3 regions of the Pseudomonas sp. EL_65y_Pfl2_R95 genome follow, and region 2 is predicted to be linked to each of the others. Evidence: predicted binding sites of a transcription regulator. Region 2 holds the regulator's gene; each other region holds the start of a gene.

The links. Region 2 encodes LexA, which represses DNA repair genes until DNA is damaged. Its sites were predicted from a motif close to CTGTNTNNNNANACAG; they were not measured.
Region 1: a site for LexA is predicted at 3,553-3,568, ahead of recN (DNA repair protein RecN). Genes of this name have one in related genera too.
Region 3: a site for LexA is predicted at 4,381-4,396, ahead of imuA (translesion DNA synthesis-associated protein ImuA). Genes of this name have one in related genera too.

What each region holds. Positions count from the first base shown of each region.
Region 1 is NZ_CAXAOV010000006.1:241,513-247,858, reverse strand. Features, by position in the region: gene dnaJ (molecular chaperone DnaJ) at 1-605, opposite strand, end outside; gene dnaK (molecular chaperone DnaK) at 811-2,727, opposite strand; gene grpE (nucleotide exchange factor GrpE) at 2,827-3,396, opposite strand; gene recN (DNA repair protein RecN) at 3,593-5,266, shown strand; gene fur (ferric iron uptake transcriptional regulator) at 5,368-5,772, opposite strand; gene AACY09_RS19260 (outer membrane protein assembly factor BamE) at 5,870-6,346, shown strand, end outside.
Region 2 is NZ_CAXAOV010000001.1:354,325-360,670, forward strand. Features, by position in the region: gene AACY09_RS01680 (S-methyl-5'-thioinosine phosphorylase) at 1-260, opposite strand, end outside; gene nagZ (beta-N-acetylhexosaminidase) at 271-1,254, opposite strand; gene AACY09_RS01690 (L,D-transpeptidase) at 1,291-1,815, opposite strand; gene AACY09_RS01695 (TetR/AcrR family transcriptional regulator) at 1,863-2,570, opposite strand; gene lexA (transcriptional repressor LexA) at 2,818-3,426, shown strand; gene sulA (SOS-induced cell division inhibitor SulA) at 3,437-3,910, shown strand; gene AACY09_RS01710 (hypothetical protein) at 4,051-4,284, opposite strand; gene AACY09_RS01715 (DUF6586 family protein) at 4,362-4,880, opposite strand; gene topA (type I DNA topoisomerase) at 5,009-6,346, opposite strand, start outside.
Region 3 is NZ_CAXAOV010000003.1:573,962-580,307, reverse strand. Features, by position in the region: gene AACY09_RS13400 (error-prone DNA polymerase) at 1-2,331, opposite strand, end outside; gene AACY09_RS13395 (Y-family DNA polymerase) at 2,328-3,734, opposite strand; gene imuA (translesion DNA synthesis-associated protein ImuA) at 3,742-4,359, opposite strand; gene AACY09_RS13385 (extensin-like domain-containing protein) at 4,473-5,171, opposite strand; gene AACY09_RS13380 (lysine N(6)-hydroxylase/L-ornithine N(5)-oxygenase family protein) at 5,600-6,346, shown strand, end outside.

The sequences.
Region 1 (6,346 bases), on a different contig from region 2:
GTGATCATCTTGCCGCTGCCGTGGCAACGCGGGCAGGTCTGCTGCACCGAGAAGAAGCCCTGCTGCATGCGCACCTGGCCAATACCGCCACAGGTGGTACAGGTCACAGGCGTGGTGCCCTTCTTGGCACCCGAGCCGTCGCAGGTCTTGCAGTTAGCCAAGGTCGGCACGCGAATGGTCACCGTAGTGCCGCGCACAGCCTCTTCGAGATCCAGTTCAAGGGTGTAACGCAGATCGCTACCGCGCTGCGCACCACCACGACCCCGACCGCCAGCACCTGCAGCGCCACCGAAGAAGTCACTGAATACATCACCGAAAATATCGGAAAAATTCGCCCCACCGAAACCTGCACCGCCGGCACCGGCGCCACCCATTTGCGGGTCTACACCTGCATGACCGTATTGGTCATAAGCGGCACGCTTGCTCGAATCAGACAGCACTTCGTAAGCCTCGTTGGCTTCCTTGAACTTGTCTTCCGAGACTTTATCGTCAGGATTACGGTCCGGGTGATGCTTCATCGCCAGGCGTCGGTAAGCTTTCTTCAGCTCAGCTTCGCTGGCGCCGCGCTCAACACCGAGCACCTCGTAATAGTCACGTTTAGACATAAATCCTCAACACCTCAAACAAATCGTTAATAAGCTATCGCACCTGCGTCTCTGATTAACGCCTTGCAAATCATTCCCTCCAGACACGCCAACGCGGGAGCAAGCTCCCGCGCGGCGGATCATACAGGTTATGACTCACGCCACAACCGGCTGGAGCCTTGGTGCATCCACGAAAACACCGGGGATGCACCTAGCAAGCGTGCGCTTACTTGTTGTCTTTGACTTCTTCAAACTCAGCATCAACAACGTCATCGCCAGCGTTCTGATCGTTGCTTTCTGGCTGGGCTTCAGCGCCCGGCTGTGGCTGCTCGGCATACATCTTCTGCGCCAGAGGTGCAGTCGCTTCCGAAAGTGCCGCCACTTTAGCGTCGATCTCTTCTTTGCTGTCGCCTTTGACTGCAACTTCGAGCTCGCCAATGGCTTTCTCGATGGCCGCTTTCTCTTCCTCAGTGGCTTTGTCGCCAGCCTCGGTGATCATTTTGCGGCTTGCGTGAACCAGTTGGTCGCCCTGGTTGCGTGCAGTTGCCATCTCTTCGAACTTGCGGTCTTCGTCAGCGTTAGCTTCGGCGTCACGCACCATTTGCTCGATTTCTTCCTCGGACAGACCCGAGTTCGCCTTGATCACGATCGACTGGGTTTTGCCAGTCGCCTTGTCTTTGGCGCCTACGTGCAGGATGCCGTTGGCATCGATATCGAAGGTCACTTCGATCTGCGGCACGCCGCGTGGAGCAGGTGGAATCTCAGCCAGATCGAACTTGCCCAGCGACTTGTTCTGCGAAGCTTGCTTACGCTCGCCCTGCAGCACGTGAATAGTCACAGCGCCTTGGTTGTCATCGGCGGTCGAGAACACTTGCGACTTCTTGGTCGGAATCGTGGTGTTCTTTTCGATCAACGCAGTCATCACGCCGCCCATGGTTTCAATACCCAGGGTCAGAGGCGATACGTCGAGCAGCAATACGTCCTTAACGTCACCCGCCAGCACAGCACCCTGAATTGCAGCGCCCATGGCAACCGCTTCGTCCGGGTTAACGTCTTTACGCGCTTCTTTGCCGAAGAAGTCAGTCACCAACTTCTGCACCAAAGGCATACGGGTCTGACCACCGACCAGAATCACGTCGTTGATCGCGCCAACGTCCACACCAGCATCTTTCAACGCGATGCGGCAAGGCTCGATTGTGCGCTGAACCAGGTCTTCAACCAGCGACTCCAGCTTCGAACGCGAGATTTTCACGTTCAAGTGCTTAGGACCGGACGCATCTGCAGTGATGTACGGCAGGTTGACGTCAGTCTGCTGGCTTGAAGACAACTCGATCTTGGCTTTTTCAGCAGCTTCTTTCAGACGCTGCATCGCCAGCGGATCACCCTTGAGGTTCATGCCGCTTTCTTTCTTGAATTCGTCAACGAGGTAGTCGATCAAGCGGATGTCAAAGTCCTCACCACCGAGGAAGGTGTCACCGTTGGTCGCCAACACTTCGAACTGGTGCTCGCCATCAACTTCGGCAATTTCGATAACCGAAACGTCGAAGGTACCGCCACCCAAGTCATAAACGATGACAGTGTGGTCGCCTTTAGCCTTGTCCATACCGTAAGCCAGAGCGGCTGCGGTCGGTTCGTTGATGATTCGCTTAACATCCAGACCCGCAATACGGCCGGCGTCCTTGGTTGCTTGACGCTGGCTGTCGTTGAAGTAAGCCGGAACGGTAATTACCGCTTCAGTTACCGCTTCGCCCAGGTAGTCTTCGGCGGTTTTCTTCATCTTTTTCAAGATTTCAGCCGAGATCTGTGGCGGCGCCATTTTCTGATCGTTTACTTGAACCCAAGCGTCCGCGTTGTCAGCTTTGACAATTTTGTACGGCACCATCTGGATGTCTTTCTGTACAACTTCTTCGTCAAAACGACGACCGATCAAACGCTTCACCGCGTACAGGGTGTTGTGCGGATTGGTCACTGCTTGACGCTTAGCCGACTGGCCCACCAGGATTTCGCCATCATTTGCATAAGCAATGATCGATGGAGTGGTGCGCGCGCCTTCGGCGTTTTCAATAACTTTAGCTTTGCCGTTTTCAAGAACGGAGACGCAGGAGTTGGTTGTCCCCAGGTCAATACCGATAATTTTACCCATGATTACTCTCCCGAAACTTTGATAATTCCGCGCCGACTTTGAGTCAGCTGCGGCAGCACTAAAACGCTTGACTGTTTAATGGGGGCTGAAAATTTAATTTCAAGCCTTTTCATCAATTGATGGTGTCGGCGCGGCAGGTGCCTTGCTCACGACAACCATCGCCGGACGCAATAGGCGACCGTGCAGCTGATAACCCTTCTGGAACACCTGAATCACACTGTTTGGTTCCAGGTTTTCGCTTTCCTGCATGGCCATCGCCTGATGCAACTCAGGGTTGAATGGCTGGCCATGCGGGTCGATCGCTTCAAGCTGATGACGCGACAGCGTGTCGCGAAACAGCTTCAGGGTCAGTTCCATGCCTTCACGCACTGCTTTGATCGCGTCGTCATCCGGGCTCGACAGCTCAAGGCCACGTTCCAGACTGTCGACGACCGGCAACAAGTCATTGGCAAATTTTTCCAAGGCAAACTTGTGCGCCTTTTCAACATCCTGATCTGCGCGACGGCGAACGTTTTGCAGGTCAGCAGCCATGCGCAGCGATTGATCCTGCGCAGCTGCCAACTGCTCTTCCAGCGTTTGCACGCGAGCAGCCAGTTCATCACCCGGCGCTGCATCTACTGCTGCATCTGCCTCGGGAATCTGCGTATCCAGGGTCTGTTCGTCAGCCATGCCTCATTTCTCCTCTAAATAACTGGCGTGAGTCTTAATTCACGCTTCTGCACAGGTATATGGGGGCGGTTTCCGGCGCTTCAAGGGTTAACCGCTGGCAAAAGCGCAAGATTACACACACGCCTGAGAAGGATATTGCCAGCAAGGAAAAAACTACTGTATAAATAACCATGTCATACACCTCGGAGACCGAGCCATGCTGGTGCACCTGTCCGTACACAATTACGCAATCGTTGAACATCTCGACCTAGAGCTGGAGCGCGGCATGAGCGTGATCAGCGGCGAGACCGGTGCCGGCAAATCAATCATGCTCGATGCACTCGGACTGACACTCGGCGACCGCGCAGACAGCGGTGTAGTACGCCCCGGTGCCGATAAAGCAGACATTCTCGCCAGTTTCGATCTGGACGACATCCCCGAGGCGCGCACCTGGCTGGCTGAGCGCGACCTGGACCACGACGGGCCGTGTATCTTGCGCCGGGTGATCACCGCTGAAGGCCGCTCGCGTGGCTACATCAACGGATCGCCCTGCCCGCAAGCCGATTTAAAAGCCCTTGGCGAGTTGCTGATCGATATCCATAGCCAGCATGAGCACCAATCGTTGCTCAAAGCCGAAACCCATAGGCGCCTGCTCGATGAATTCGCCGGCAGCCAAGACCTCGCCCGCCAGGTCTCCCTGGCCGCACAGCGCTGGAAGCAGACCAGGAGCGAACTGGAACGCATCTCCAGCATTGGCGATGAACAACGCGCGCGCCATCAACTGCTCAGCTATCAGCTGGAAGAAATGGATAACCTGGCGCTGGTGGATAACGAGTTGGAACAGCTTGAGCAAGAACACAAAAACCTGACCAATGCCGAGAGCTTGCTCGGCGCTTGCCGTCAGGTATTGGAGCTGTGCAGCGATAGCGACGCGGGCAACGTGTTATCCGCCCTCACCGGCAGTCTCAACCGTCTGAGCGGCTTTCAAGGCCAGCCCGGCGCACTGACAGAGGCGAGTAATATGCTCGCCAATGCACAAATTCAAGTTGAAGAGGCGGTCGGCGAACTCAACCGTTTTATCGATCACTTCGATGCCGATCCCGAGCGCCTGCAAACCCTCGAGGAACGCCTTGATGCCATCTATACCTTGGCCCGTAAGCACCGTATCCAGCCTGATCAATTGCCGCACATGCAGCAGCAATTGTTCGATGAACTGGAAAGCCTGAATGCCGACGACCAAGCCGCCGAGCGCCTGAGCGAAGAGCTCGGCGCTTTTGAACGCCATTACCAGCAAAAGGCCAGCGAACTTAGCCGCCTGCGCAACAAGGCTTCGGAAAAACTCGGCAAAGCGGTAGAGAAGGAAATGCAAACCCTGGGCATGCCCGGTGGCCGCTTCAGCATTAAACTTCAGGTCAGCCCCAACCCAGAGCCCCATGCCAATGGCATGGAACAGGTTGAGTTTTTAGTCAGCGCCAACCCCGGCCAGCCACTCAAAGCCCTGGCCAAAGTGGCATCGGGCGGTGAACTGTCGCGCATCAGCTTGGCGATTCAGGTGATCACCGCACAAACCTCGCGGGTGCCAACCCTGGTCTTCGACGAAGTCGACGTGGGCATTGGTGGCCCCACGGCTGAAGTCGTCGGCCAACTGCTACGCCGCTTGGGCGGTCGCGGCCAAGTCCTGACCGTGACCCACCTGCCGCAGGTGGCTGCGCAAGGCCATCAGCACCTGTTCGTGCACAAGGCCCGTGGCAATGACGCCACACGCACCGCCGTCAGCAAGCTCAGCAACGACCAACGGGTTGAAGAGATCGCCCGGATGCTCGGCGGCGTCGACCTGACCGACGAGTCCATCGCCCACGCCCGACAAATGGTCAGCAGCGCCCAGGCCTGAAAAAAACCACAAAAAAGGCGACCAACGGGTCGCCTTTTTTAATCACCCGCGCAAACTGCCCGCGTGGTGATGGAAATTCACGGAGCTCCCCGCAAAATTCCTCAGGTCTTTTTACGCACGTAGAGCACCAAATTGTGATCGACGAGCTCAAAACCATGCTCAGCTACAATTTCTTTTTGACGTTTTTCGATCTCGCTATCGAAGAACTCGATAACCTCACCCGTCTCCATACACACCATATGGTCGTGGTGGCCGCCGTCAGCCAATTCAAACACTGCATGGCCGCCATCAAAGTTATGACGAACAACCAGGCCTGCGGCCTCAAATTGCGTCAACACCCGATAAACAGTGGCCAAACCAACGTCCTCACCCGCCTCCATCAGCGACTTGTAGACATCTTCTGCACTCATGTGGCGTTGACCTGCATTGTCCAGCATTTGCAGGATTTTAACCCGTGGTAGGGTTACTTTCAGGCCAACCTTGCGTAGTTCGTTATTTTCAACCATGGTCTGCTTTCTCGAGGAAGCGGTTTCGCAGCTTCCCTTATTACGGGTATGATCGGGGTTTACGTTGCCCAGCCAAGATAGTGGAAGTCACGCACCGATGCAAAAAACCAAGCTCCTGCTGACCAGCCTCACCTTTACGGGGCTCATCGCACTCGCCGGTTGTTCATTCCCCGGGGTTTATAAAATCGACATTCAACAGGGCAATGTCGTTACACAAGACATGATAGACCAGTTGCGCCCAGGAATGACCCGCAAACAAGTGCGGTTTATTATGGGTAACCCGCTGATCACCGATACATTCCATGCAAATCGCTGGGATTATCTGTACAGCATGCAGCCAGGTGGTCGCCAGCGCTTGCAAGAGCGCGTCAGTCTAGTGTTTGACGACAATGACCAGCTCACAGGCCTGGCCGGCGACTTCAAGCCGGGCGTCAGCCGTGACCAGGAAATCATGGGCGATGAGCCTGGGACGACTGTCACGCCGACTGATGACAACCAGGAGCAGCCGAAGGTCGATACGCCGAAAGTCGACGAAGAGCCGCCTGCTCCGGGCTCGCTGCTGGAACAAATCCAG
Region 2 (6,346 bases):
ACCGCATTGACGGCGAGAATCGCCTGAGCGCCCGCTTCCTTCAGCGCCCATAAATTCGCTCGATAGTTGACCTGATGCGGCGGGATTCGGTGCGGGTGGCCGTGACGGGCCAAAAACAACACCTCTCGCCCAGCATATTCACCGCGCAACACCGCCGCCGAAGGCGCACCAAATGGCGTGTCGATGTTCAGCGCAGCAGTAATTGTCAGGCCTTCCAATTGGGTCAGGCCGGTGCCGCCAATAATCGCGTAAACCGTCATCGCGTTATCCTTATTCAATGAGTTGTGCTGCGCGCAGCGCGCGAGTTGCTTCGAGCCAGCGCGGACTCCGGCGGTATTCGATACCGGGGAATGCCTGGCGGCGCATAGGTGCCAAACCCGCCGGGGCCACTACGTTGAGGCGCTGCGCGGCACTCAATGCCAACTCGGCCGCAGCTCGGTCATTACACACCAGCCCCATGTCGCAGCCCGCGCTCAAGGCGGCCTCAATCCGGCAGGCGGCATCGCCCACCACATGGGCGCCTGCCATCGACAGGTCATCACTGAAGATCACGCCTTTAAAGCCCAACTCACCGCGCAAAATGTCTTGCAGCCAGCGCCGTGAAAAACCGGCAGGCTGGTCATCCACTTGTGAATAAATCACGTGGGCGGGCATCACTGCTGCCAACTGGTTACCCAACTGAGCGAAGGGTTGCATATCTTGCGCACGAATCTGCTCGAGGCTGCGCTCATCCACTGGAATCGCAACGTGTGAGTCGGCTTCAGCCCAACCATGCCCGGGGAAATGCTTCCCGGTTGCAGCCATGCCAGCTTGATTCATACCACGAATAAAGGCACTGGCCAGCTGTGTCGCACGCTGGGCATCCCCTTCAAAGGCACGACTGCCGACCACAGCGCTGCGCTGATGATCCAGGTCCAGCACTGGCGCAAAGCTCAGGTCCAAACCAACAGCCAGCACCTCAATGGCCATGACCCAACCGCAATATTCAGCCAGTTGCTCAGCATTGGGGTTGTCAGCAATCGCACGCATCGCCGGCAAGCGCACAAAACCCTGGCGCAGGCGCTGCACGCGACCGCCCTCTTGATCGACAGCCAATAGCAAATCAGGGCGAACCTGACGAATAGCGGCGCTCAATTCACGCACTTGGCGTGGATCTTCAATGTTGCGCGCAAACAAAATCAAACCGCCCACTTGCGGCTGACGCAGGATGTGCCGGTCTTCGGCCGTAAGCCAGGTACCGTCGATGTCGAGCATCAACGAGCCTTGAAGAGGTGAACTCACAGAAAATCCTTAATCAAGAGGGATCGCGGCCCAGTCAGGACACGCGGCTTCATCGATAACCACGGCGCAATTGACCGGCACTTGCGGGAACAGTTGCAGCAAATCAGTGTTACGCAAGCGAATGCAGCCGTGGGAAAGCGCCACGCCCATTGGCTCGGTGTCTGGGGTGCCATGCAGGTAGATGTAGCGGCGGAACGTATCGACATTGCCCAAGCGATTGCGGCCAATTTCACAGCCACTGAGCCAAAGAATCCGGGTCAAAATCCAATCACGCCCCGGAAAGCCTTCAGCCAGTTGCGCCGACCAGACTTCACCCGTCCAGCGTCGCCCGCGCAGTACCGCACCCTGCGGCAACTGAGCGCCAATCTTGGCGCGCACGATATGCCTGCCCCGGGGCGTACACCCAGAACCATTTAGCTCGCCAACACCGTTGAGCGCAGTGGATACCGGCATACGCAGCAACAGACGATCACCAGCGAAGCCATAAAGGCGCTGATCGGCAATGGAGATATGCAATAAATCGAGAATAACCATGGCCGCTAGCTTAGCGGATCAGCCCCAAGACGCCCACCCATTGCGCATTAAACCTTGGCAGTGAGTGGCGGAGTTTTGAGCCGTGGACGCAATTTTGCAGCAGCCAAAGCAGGATCACTTAGACCTGATTCAGAGCGCATGCCCGCCGCCAAAAATGGCACCATCAGGCGCATCACTTGCTCAATCGAAGTATTGACCCCGAAATCGGTCTCTGACATGGCGCGCAACGCCTTGATACCCGACATGCTGAACGCCGCAGCGCCCAACATGAAGTGCACGCGCCAGAACAGTTCGAGCGGCGGAATACGGGGTGCGGCTTCGTGAACCAGCATCATGTAACGGCGAAATACCTTGCCATAGACCTCTTCAAGGTATTTGCGCAAATGCCCCTGGCTTTGACTGAACGCCAAACCCAGCAAGCGCATGAAGATAGACAGATCGTTGCCGCTGCGCGGCTTGACCGCAAGCGCATGCTCAACCAGAAGCTCGAGCAGCTCCTCAAGGGAGATAGGCGTGTCCGGCTTGGCCTGGCGGCGGTCCAGTTCACGTTCAAGGCTGGCGCAGAATGGGCCCAGAAAGCGCGAGAACACCGCTTGAATCAAGGCTTTCTTCGAGCCGAAGTGATAGTTCACGGCCGCCAGATTGACCCCAGCCTTACTGGTAATCAAACGTAACGATGTTTCCGCAAAACCTTTTTCGGCAAACAGTTGCTCTGCAGCATCCAGAATGCGTTCAACAGTTTCGGACTGAGCCATTAGCTATCACCTGACAAACACTTGTTTGAAACATACGTTTCAGCTCCATGCATTGTCAAGCATTGCAACGCCGTCTTTTGCATCAGCTTCAACTACTGACTCAAAGACGCTCACCACGCTAACCGAGTAACAGGGCGAAAGAAAGAAAATAGCAGGCTTAAATGCAGGCAAATGCAAAACGAGGATTGCCAAGCTCGATTCACTGTATATAATCCCAGTCACTGTATATAAAAACAGAGTCGATCCAATGATAAAGCTGACGCCACGCCAAGCTGAGATTCTCGCCTTTATTAAGCAATGCCTTGAAGACAATGGCTTCCCGCCTACTCGCGCGGAAATTGCTCAGAAGCTGGGCTTCAAATCGCCTAACGCTGCTGAAGAGCATCTTAAGGCCCTCGCCCGCAAAGGTGCGATCGAGATGACACCCGGCGCATCGCGCGGCATTCGCATCCCAGGCTTCGAGCCCAATACGGAAGAAGATGGCCTGCCAGTCATCGGCCGCGTAGCAGCGGGTGAACCGATTCTGGCACAACAACACATCGAAGATTCCTGCCGAATAAACCCCGCCTTCTTCCACCCCAAGGCAGATTATCTGCTGCGGGTACGCGGCATGAGCATGAAAGACATTGGCATCCTCGATGGCGACTTACTGGCCGTGCACACCACGCGCGAGGTCCGCAATGGCCAAATCGTGGTGGCACGAATCGATGATGAAGTCACAGTCAAACGCTTCAAGCGTGAAGGCAACAAAGTCTGGTTGATCGCCGAAAACCCTGAGTTTTCCCCTATTGAAGTCAACCTCGAAGAACAGGACTTTGTGATTGAAGGATTAAGTGTCGGCGTTATCCGCCGCTAAGGAAGTATTTATGCAGCTGTCTCAACCGCTCAATCAGACACAACTTCCACTGTTCGAGGCTTTTATGGCTGTCAGCGCCCCTGCACTGCCGCAAGAAGCACTCAACGATGCCTGGCAGGATCAGCCTCAGGCATTTAGCGAATTGTCGCTCAGAGGCGCTGCGAGACACTGCCTAACCCTACTCGCCCCAATCCTTCGCGAGCTCAGCGAAAATGACAGCGAGCGCTGGCTCACACTGATTGCCCCACCGAGCAATTTAACCCAAAGCTGGCTGCGCGACGCCGGGCTTAACCGTGAACGTATTCTGCTGTTGCAGCCGCGCGGCGAACAAAGCGCATTGCAATTGGCTGAAGATGCCTTGAAGCTGGGCCGCAGCCACACTGTCGTAAGTTGGTTGCACCCACTTCAGCAGGCCGCGCGCCAGACCCTGGAAAAGGCGGCACGCGAAGGTGATGCGCAGAGCCTGAATATCAGCCTCGGCTAAAACAGCTGGGCAGGATCGAACCGCCCCGGATCGCAGGATGATGCTTTGTCATCGGCAATTGGCGGCATCGATGCTTTGGGTATTGGCTCAATAGAGTGAAACGCTTGGTGTTGCCTGGCCAACCGGCCTATTCACAATGCTTAATGAAGCACCCGTTCTTCGCCTTCATGCTGAAAGTCATTCTCGGCCAGACGTCCAGCCATCTGCACGCCGACATTGAGCATGGCCTTGGCCACTTCAACATGCTGCCCTTGCAGGAAAGACTTCGCATCAGAGGAGAAATCCAGCACTACAAGCGCCTCCTCATCGTCTGCGCGGCGCAAGGCGATACGGCCATCAGGTAGTTCAACGATTTCTAAAAACGAAGTAGGCATAGGTTTGAGTCTCCACGTTAGCCGCCCATTGTAACAGCCGACCAGAGCCTCGCCCTAGCCCGCTGATCAATAATGGCCTACCACTCGCTGAGCGACTCACGAAAACGCCGCGCCAGAGCGGTTATCTGTTTACGCCAGCCTTCAAGCGTTTCGCGCTCCAACACCTCAGGCGCTTGATCAATACTGACAGCCACAATCAAAGGTGTTGTCGGGTCAACTTTGGCCTTTTGCTGCATCTGCGGCGGCTTGTACAGCGCCTTGTAGGCTGCCAATAACTGCGCAAGCCAGGTTTCGGCGTTCGCCGCCAACTCAACCAACTCAGAAAGCTCCGGGCTAGGCGCCGCGTCGAGCAGCACGCCATCAAGCAGGATTTCAACCTGAGGCGACTGGCTGTTCGGCAAGCGGTAGTAACCAGCAATCTCATGGCACAGGCCAAGCACTGCGCCGTACAAATGAAACAATGCCGCTTCACGCTCGGCCTGAATCAGCCCCTGAACGTTCATCGCCTGAGCCGTTTCCGCCTTGCGCCAGGACTCGAGCGACAAGCCAGCGTAAAAGATTTTTTGATTGGTGCGGGTGTACAACTCGTTAGCCATGGCTAACCACTCCTCGACAGATCAACGCTCAAAATTTGAGCAACCGGATGCGCGCAAGCCAAGCCAGCACTAAGCCAGATAATCAGAGATCGAGTCGCGCACACCGCAGGCCTGCGCGACCACTCCAATTAACGCTTCTTGTCTTCGACTTTCCACTTACCGCCGTCAAAGAATGCCTTCCAGCCTGTAGGCTTACCTTCAACCTCAGTCTGTACATATTGCTCTTTGGTCTTGCGGCTGTATCGAATAACTGCCGGACGGCCTTCTGGATCTTTCTGCGGCGCGCTGAACAGGAACTCGTACTTCGGATCGATCTCGTCTTTGTGCGGCAGAATCTCGATTACCAGCGGCGCACGGGTTTCACGGTTTTTCGGGAACTGACTGGCGGCCAGGAACAGACCAGACGCACCATCACGCAGCACATAGGTGTCGTTGACCTTCTCGCACTTCAGCTCCGGCATTTTCACCGCGTCCATCTTCGGTGGCGCTGGCTCACCGCTGCGCAGCAATTTACGGGTGTTTTTACACTCGCTATTGGTGCAACCGAAGAACTTGCCGAATCGGCCGGTTTTCAGTTGCATCTCGCTGCCGCACTTATCGCACTCAAGACTCGGACCTTCATAGCCCTTGATCCGGTATTGCCCGGTTTCAATTTCGTAACCTGTGCAGTCCGGATTATTGCCGCAGATATGCAATTTGCGGGTTTCGTCGAGCAAGTAGGCGTCCATTGCCGTGTCGCAAATTTTGCAGCGGTGCTTGCCAAGCAGCACAAGGGATTCCGACTCACCCTCGTCGTCCGCAGCGATTTCATCGCCCGGCACCAGATTGATGGTCGATTTGCAGCGCTCTTTCGGCGGCAGGCTGTAACCCGAGCAACCCAGGAACACACCTGTCGACGCGGTGCGAATCATCATCGGACGACCACACTCACGACAGGCAATGTCAGTCGGCGTTGGCGTGTTGGCACGCATGCCGGTATCGCCGTCAGCTGCGACTTCAAGTTTTTTCTTGAAGTCACCGTAGAACTCATCAAGCACGTTCTTCCACTCGCGCTCACCCTGCGCAACATCATCGAGGTTCTCTTCCATGCCGGCGGTGAAGCCATAGTCCATGAGGTTGGAGAAACTTTCAGACAGTCGCTCAGTGACGATGTCGCCCATCTTTTCCGAATAGAAACGACGGTTGTGCAGAGCAACGTAACCACGGTCCTGAATGGTCGAGATGATGGCTGCATAGGTCGACGGACGACCAATACCACGCTTCTCCATCTCTTTTACCAAGCTGGCCTCAGAGTACCGCGCCGGCGGCTTCGTGAAGTGCTGACTTGGATCGAGCTTGATCAGCTTGAGCACTTCGCCCTGCTTCATTTCCGGCAACACAGCGTCGTCGCCCGGCTTGCTCACCTGAGGCAATGCACGGGTGTAACCATCAAACTTGAGGATGCGGCCCTTGGCACGCAATTCAAA
Region 3 (6,346 bases), on a different contig from region 2:
ATCACTCACCGTGACATCGACGGACCGGATCTCAATGCCATGGCGGCGAGCATCCTGAAGCACCTGATCCGGCGAATAAAACCCCATAGGCCAGCTGTTAATCAGGGCACAGGCGTAGGCCGAGGGTTCATGGCATTTGAGCCAGCAGCTGGCGTAGGTCAACAGGGCAAAGCTCGCGGCATGGGACTCAGGAAAGCCATAGCTGCCGAAGCCTTTGATCTGCTCGAAAATGCGTGTGGCAAATGCTTCGCTGTAGCCGCGTTCAAGCATGCCCTGGCGCATGCGTATTTGGTGCGGTTCGAGACCGCCATGGCGCTTCCACGCCGCCATCGACCGCCTTAGCTCATCCGCTTCACCGGGTGAATAACCTGCCGCGACGATGGCCAAGCGCATGACTTGCTCCTGAAAAAGCGGCACGCCCAAAGTGCGCTCGAAAACATCGCGCAACTCCTCACTGGGATAACTAACCTGTTCTTCACCGTTGCGCCGTCGCAGGTAGGGATGGACCATGTCACCAACAATAGGCCCAGGCCGAACGATAGCCACTTCGATGACCAAGTCGTAAAACGTCTTGGGCTTCAAACGTGGCAGCATGGACATCTGCGCGCGCGACTCGATCTGGAACACACCGATGGTGTCTGCTCGGCTTATCATCGCGTAGGTCTGTGCATCTTCGGCAGGGATAGCTGCAAGCGTCAGGTCACGGCGCTCATAATGGCGCAGCAGATCCAGACAACGGCGTATCGCGCTCAGCATGCCAAGCGCCAGGACATCGACTTTCATTAAACCCAGCGCATCGATGTCGTCTTTGTCCCATTGAATAATGGTTCTGTCCTTCATGGCCGCGTTTTCAACCGGCACCAATGTCGTCAAAGGGTGCTCGGAAATCACGAACCCGCCTGGGTGTTGCGACAGGTGACGGGGAAATCCGACGAGTTGCTCGGCCAGTATCAACACCATTCGCAGTGGCTTGGTTTGAGGATTGAAACCCGCCTCAATAAGGCGCTCGTCGGTGGGAAGTTTGTCACTCCAGCGGCCGCAGCAATTGGCTAATGCGCTGACTTGGTCAGCCGGCCAGCCCAAGGCCTTGGCGACATCCCTTATTGCGCCGGTAAAATGATAAGTGCTGGCTACTGCAGTCAGAGCAGCCCGGTCACGGCCGTAGCGGTTATAGATGTATTGAATCACCTCTTCGCGCCGCTCATGCTCGAAGTCGACGTCAATATCCGGCGGTTCATTTCGCTCTTTGGATATAAAACGCTCGAACAGCATGTTCATTCTGGTCGGGTCGAGTTCGGTAATGCCCAGTGCAAAACACACCGCTGAGTTCGCTGCAGACCCCCGGCCCTGGCAGAGGATATTTTGCTCGCGAGCAAAGCGAACGATGTCATGAACAGTGAGAAAATAGCTTTCGTATTCGAGCGACTCTATCAGGTTCAGCTCAGCTTCGATCTGGGTGTGGGCTTTTTCTGGAAGGCCGTTTGGCCAACGCCAATTCGCGCCCTCATACGTCAGCTCTCGCAACCATGCTGAAGGGGGTTTGCCTTTAGGCGTAACCTCGTGCGGGTACTCGTATTTCAACTGTTCCAACTCAAATGTGCAGCGCGAAGCGATGCTGAGCGTCTCAGCCATAAGCCCTGGAGGATAGAGGGCCGTCAAGGCATCAATCGCTCTCAGGTGCCGCTCTCCGTTTGCAAACAGATGGTAGCCCGCCTCGGCCACCGTGCAGTGCTGACGAATCGCAGTGATTGTGTCCTGAAGCGCGCGACGTCCTCGCGAATGCATATGCACATCGCCCGTGGCAACGAGCGCAAGCTGCAAGCGTGACCCCAGTTCCTTGAGCCGCGCCAGCTTGTGGGCATCATCTGGCCCGTGATGCAGCTCTACACCGATCCAGCACCTGCCAGGAAAAATTGATGAGGCCCATCTGCCCTGCTCATCATTCATATCCTTGTGAGGCAGCCAGATGGCTAACAGGCCGGCAGTCGAACCGCTAAAATCAGTCTGATTAAGTTCATAGGTGCCCTTTTTCGTTCGGCGTCGAGCGGTTGAAATCAACTCACATATCCGCTGATAACCCGCAAGGTTCTCGGCGAGCAATACCAGTTTTATGTCTTCAGCGAGGGTGACTTCAGTTCCAATGATGAGGCGCACGTTGCTGGCCCTTGATGCTTGCCACGCCCGCACTATGCCTGCGAGTGAACACTCGTCAGTAATGGCCAGCGCCGTATAGCCCAGCTGGCTGGCCCTTTCAAACAGCTCTTTGGCGCTGGAGGCTCCCCGTTGAAAACTGAAGTTGGAGAGGCAATGCAGCTCTGCATAGCCTGTCATGCGAACCACCCGTGCACGATCAGGGGCTCCGTGCTGCCGGCTCGCCGGAATGCCCAGGCGCGTTGGCCACTTTCGGTTTCCACTACATAGTAATCGCGGCGTACGTCGCCATCGTCCCACCAGCCAGACTCGATTCGCTCTGGGCCACTGACAATGCGCAGAGACGACTCCTGCAAAGGGTATGGCTCAGTCACAAGCCAACTCGGGCGAGGCCCACAGACCGCCAGTGGCGTCCCGATAGTTTCCTCCGACCACGACCGCTCTGGCCTATGATCTGGACGCTCACCCAGGCCATGCACGGCACTGTCACCCAGCCGAGCACGCAATCGCTCGCGTAATTGCAGCCAGGATTGCGACTGTTGTGGGCGTTGCTCGAAGAGTTGGCGATGTTGCGGAGCGAAAGCGGGCAACTCGCGGGCGACAAGTCGTAGCGCCAATACCGGGGCGGGTAATTGCTGATGTTCAAGGCGACCACGACTTAACTCGAAAAGCATGCCGGCATCCCGCTCAGCACTGAGCAGGCCAACCTGAACCAGGCTGTCACTCAGTACGCGGTGCTCCAAATGCAGCACAAAGCGCTGAACGCCGCTGTCGCGCCCGGACAGGTAAGCCGACAGGTCAGCAGTTAAACGCCGCAGCGGGAATAACAATGCCTGATGGGACTCAACTTCAAAATTGAGCTCAATTCGAAGATCGAACACATCGGGTGGGCTGTAAAAGTCCAAACCCAGTGGGCGCCTGCCAAACAACCTATCGATATGCACTAGCACCTCGGCTGGAAAACGCTTGGCCAGACTGCTGCGTGGAAGGGCCACGAGTTGCTGCACGGTACGCAACCCCATCCGGGCAAAGGCGCTAGCGACTTGTTCGGTCAGGCCCAATCGCTCAACGGGTAAAGGGTTGAGCGCGGCCTGTAGAGTTTGGTCATCGTAGACAACCAGACCGTCACCACAATTAGACAGTATGCGTGCCGCCGCAGGGTTGGGTGCTGCGCTGATGCGATGCTGAAAGCCCAAGGCCGTGAGCTCCTTGCGCAGTCTCGCTTCAAATTGTGGCCAAGGGCCGAACAAGGCAAAACTGGACTGCACTTCAAGCATCAGGCAGCGGGGGTAATGCAGGCTGACTTGCGCGCTGAATCCATAAGCCCACGCCGCCAGAAACTGCTGCCATTTCTCGGCATCTGCCGGGTCATAATCAGCCGTAACAAAAGTTGCGCCCAGGGCTTGTGCCATAGTCAGCGACTGTCCTGATCTGAGGCCAAGTGCGCGGGCTGCAGGATTCACCGCTTGTAGCACACGGCGTTGCGCTGGGCCGCTGAGCAGGACCAATGGCTCCGAGTCAGTACGCTGACGCAACACCCCGTCCATGGCCAACTGTGGCAAGAGAATGCAAGCCCAAAGCATGGCAGTCTTATTGCCAGCCGGCGGCGATTGGGTGTGCAGAGGCAATGCCGCCTCGACACTTCAGTACTCGAAACTGCTTGGGCTGGGCGTCAACTGCCAACCGCACGGCTGCGGGCGATGCGTTAGCAGCGGCGCCCAAGGGGCGATAAGCAAAAGCCAGGGTCTGGCCCGCTTCAGCGGCAACCTGCAAGCGTCGTAATGAGCGGTCGTCGGCATCTCCAAGCCAACAAATTACAGCGCCGCAGCTTCCAGAGCGTAAACACTGCTCGGCAGCCCAGAGGATGTCACGGTTCTGTGATTGAACAATGCTCAGGTAGCGTAGATCGATTTTTGCGGCGAGCCAGGCTTGTGGGTACGGCTGGTGCTGTGGCCCGATCAGTACCACACGCTCTCCAGCACTCGTCAGGCGAGCCAGGGTTGGCCAAAGCAAACGCAGCTCGCCAGTGCCCGTGGCAGCCACCAAAATTTCGCTGAGCGCTGCACTTGGCCAACCACCACCGGGAAGTGCTGCGTCCAATGCGGCGTTTCCGGTTGGCATGCAGTTAGCTGAACGAGAGGTGACAACCTGCCCGCGCCAAACACGCTGGGCATCGAGCAAGCTTTCTAGGGTGACTACGGCTGACATGATCGGAAGTGCCAATAAATACTGTATTTATATACAGTATTTGCTTAAGCGGGGTTATGGTCAAGATCAGTCGACGAAGTGCATTCACCCCAAGCGTAAATGGCAATCCCCGTTCAACGACAGACCCACCATGACCCCGCATCCAGATGGAAATGGTTGCGATGGGCCGCGTTGTAATCGGGGCTGAGCACTACATTGAATGCCTTGCAGGCGCCGTCACGCGCAAGGCGTAAGAAACGCGCATCATCACCCTCACCCGGCCAGTCTTTAAGCACACTGATCCTATGGCCATCAGCCAGACGAAAACCGGCTATATCCAAGGCATTGGCGCTTGCGTGTTGGCTCAGGGCGCCGCTTTTGCGGTTGTATATATTGCGGCAGGCGAAACTGCCGAGGTGATCAATCCGGGTTACTCGCTGCCCATAGACTTCCTGCGCGGCCGGTTGTAATCCATGGCGTTCAAACAGGGCAAAAGCCACTGCAAGGGGACAACTGGCCAGAAAACTACTGCTCAAGCCGATCTCGCCACCCTGAATCCGCAGTACGTTATGCAGCGGGCAGCGAGCACCTGCTGGGCTGTCCTGCTGGGCCACTGCGCGCAAACCTGAACCGCTCAATACCTGCTCACAGAGCTGTGGATCATCTCGTAACTGCATTAGTTTGAAACGGGTCAGCCAGTTGGGTTTGTCGTTCACATTCAACGGTACCCAGGGATTCCAGGCACTCGACAGAGGTATCCAGCCCCGCTCGACACCGAGCAGCACCGCACACACCAATAACGACAATAGCAACAGCACCTTAATAACCCGCACGCCTTCTCCTGCTTGTTCCCATGAATACGGCAGTCTTCGCTTGGGCCGCCCGGGTCGAATCATGAGCGGCATTCCTGCGTATAAGAACCATTGAAACGCTTGCACATCAAGATTTAGGTGTCGGCAATATTATTCAAAATACGACCGGCGATTCAGTCTGAACCTGCGCAGTAAAGCCTTCGCCTTCCACCTTGTCACATATGCGCTGATTAACAGTCATGCGTAACCAGACCAGGTACCACCTGTTTCACATCATTTTTTTTACTTTATTCCCTTGCACTACAGCCCGCGCCAACCGGTGGATGGCGCTAAATGGATAAATTATTTCAATCAGCATAATGAGAATAAATAGCATTAGCATTTGACAATCAATGCTAATGGCCGTAGATTTTTTTGGCACTTCAAACAGGATTCTGAGGGGCCAAACAGTGAACGATGAACACGTCTACGACTTCATAGCGATTGGTCTGGGGCCCTTTAACCTGGGGCTTGCGTGCCTGTCGGCTCCACACAAGGATGTCAAATGCCTGTTCCTGGAACAGAAGTCCGAGTTTAGTTGGCACGCGGGAATGCTGCTTGAAGGGACAACCCTGCAAAACCCGTTTTTGGCTGACATGGTGTCGATGGCGGATCCGTCCAACCCGCTCTCCTATCTCAGCTATTGCAAGCAACACGGTCGGCTTTACACCTACTACATCCGTGAAAACTGGTACCTGACCCGCACTGAATTCGACCGCTACTGCAAATGGGCAGCAAGCAAGCTCGACACCGTTCGTTATCAGCATGAAGTGCAGGAAATATGGCATGACCCTCAGCTAGGCGGTTACCTGGTATCCGGTGTTCACGGGCCTGATAACACCGCGTTTCAAATGCGTGCCCGCAAGTTGGTGATCGGCATCGGTGGCGTGCCATACCTGCCGCCCTGCGTCCCCCAAGCTAACACCCAACAGGTGGTGCACACCTCCAGCTACCTGGGCAACAAAGCCCAGTTGCAGAAATGCAAGAACATCACGGTGATCGGCAGCGGCCAAAGCGGTGCAGAGGTCTATCACGAGTTGCTTAAGGAATCGTCGCAACATGGTTACACCGTCAATTGGGTAACCCGTGCCTCGCGCTTCTTTCAGATGGAAGACGCCAAGCTGACACTCGAACTGATCACTCCGGATTACGGTAAC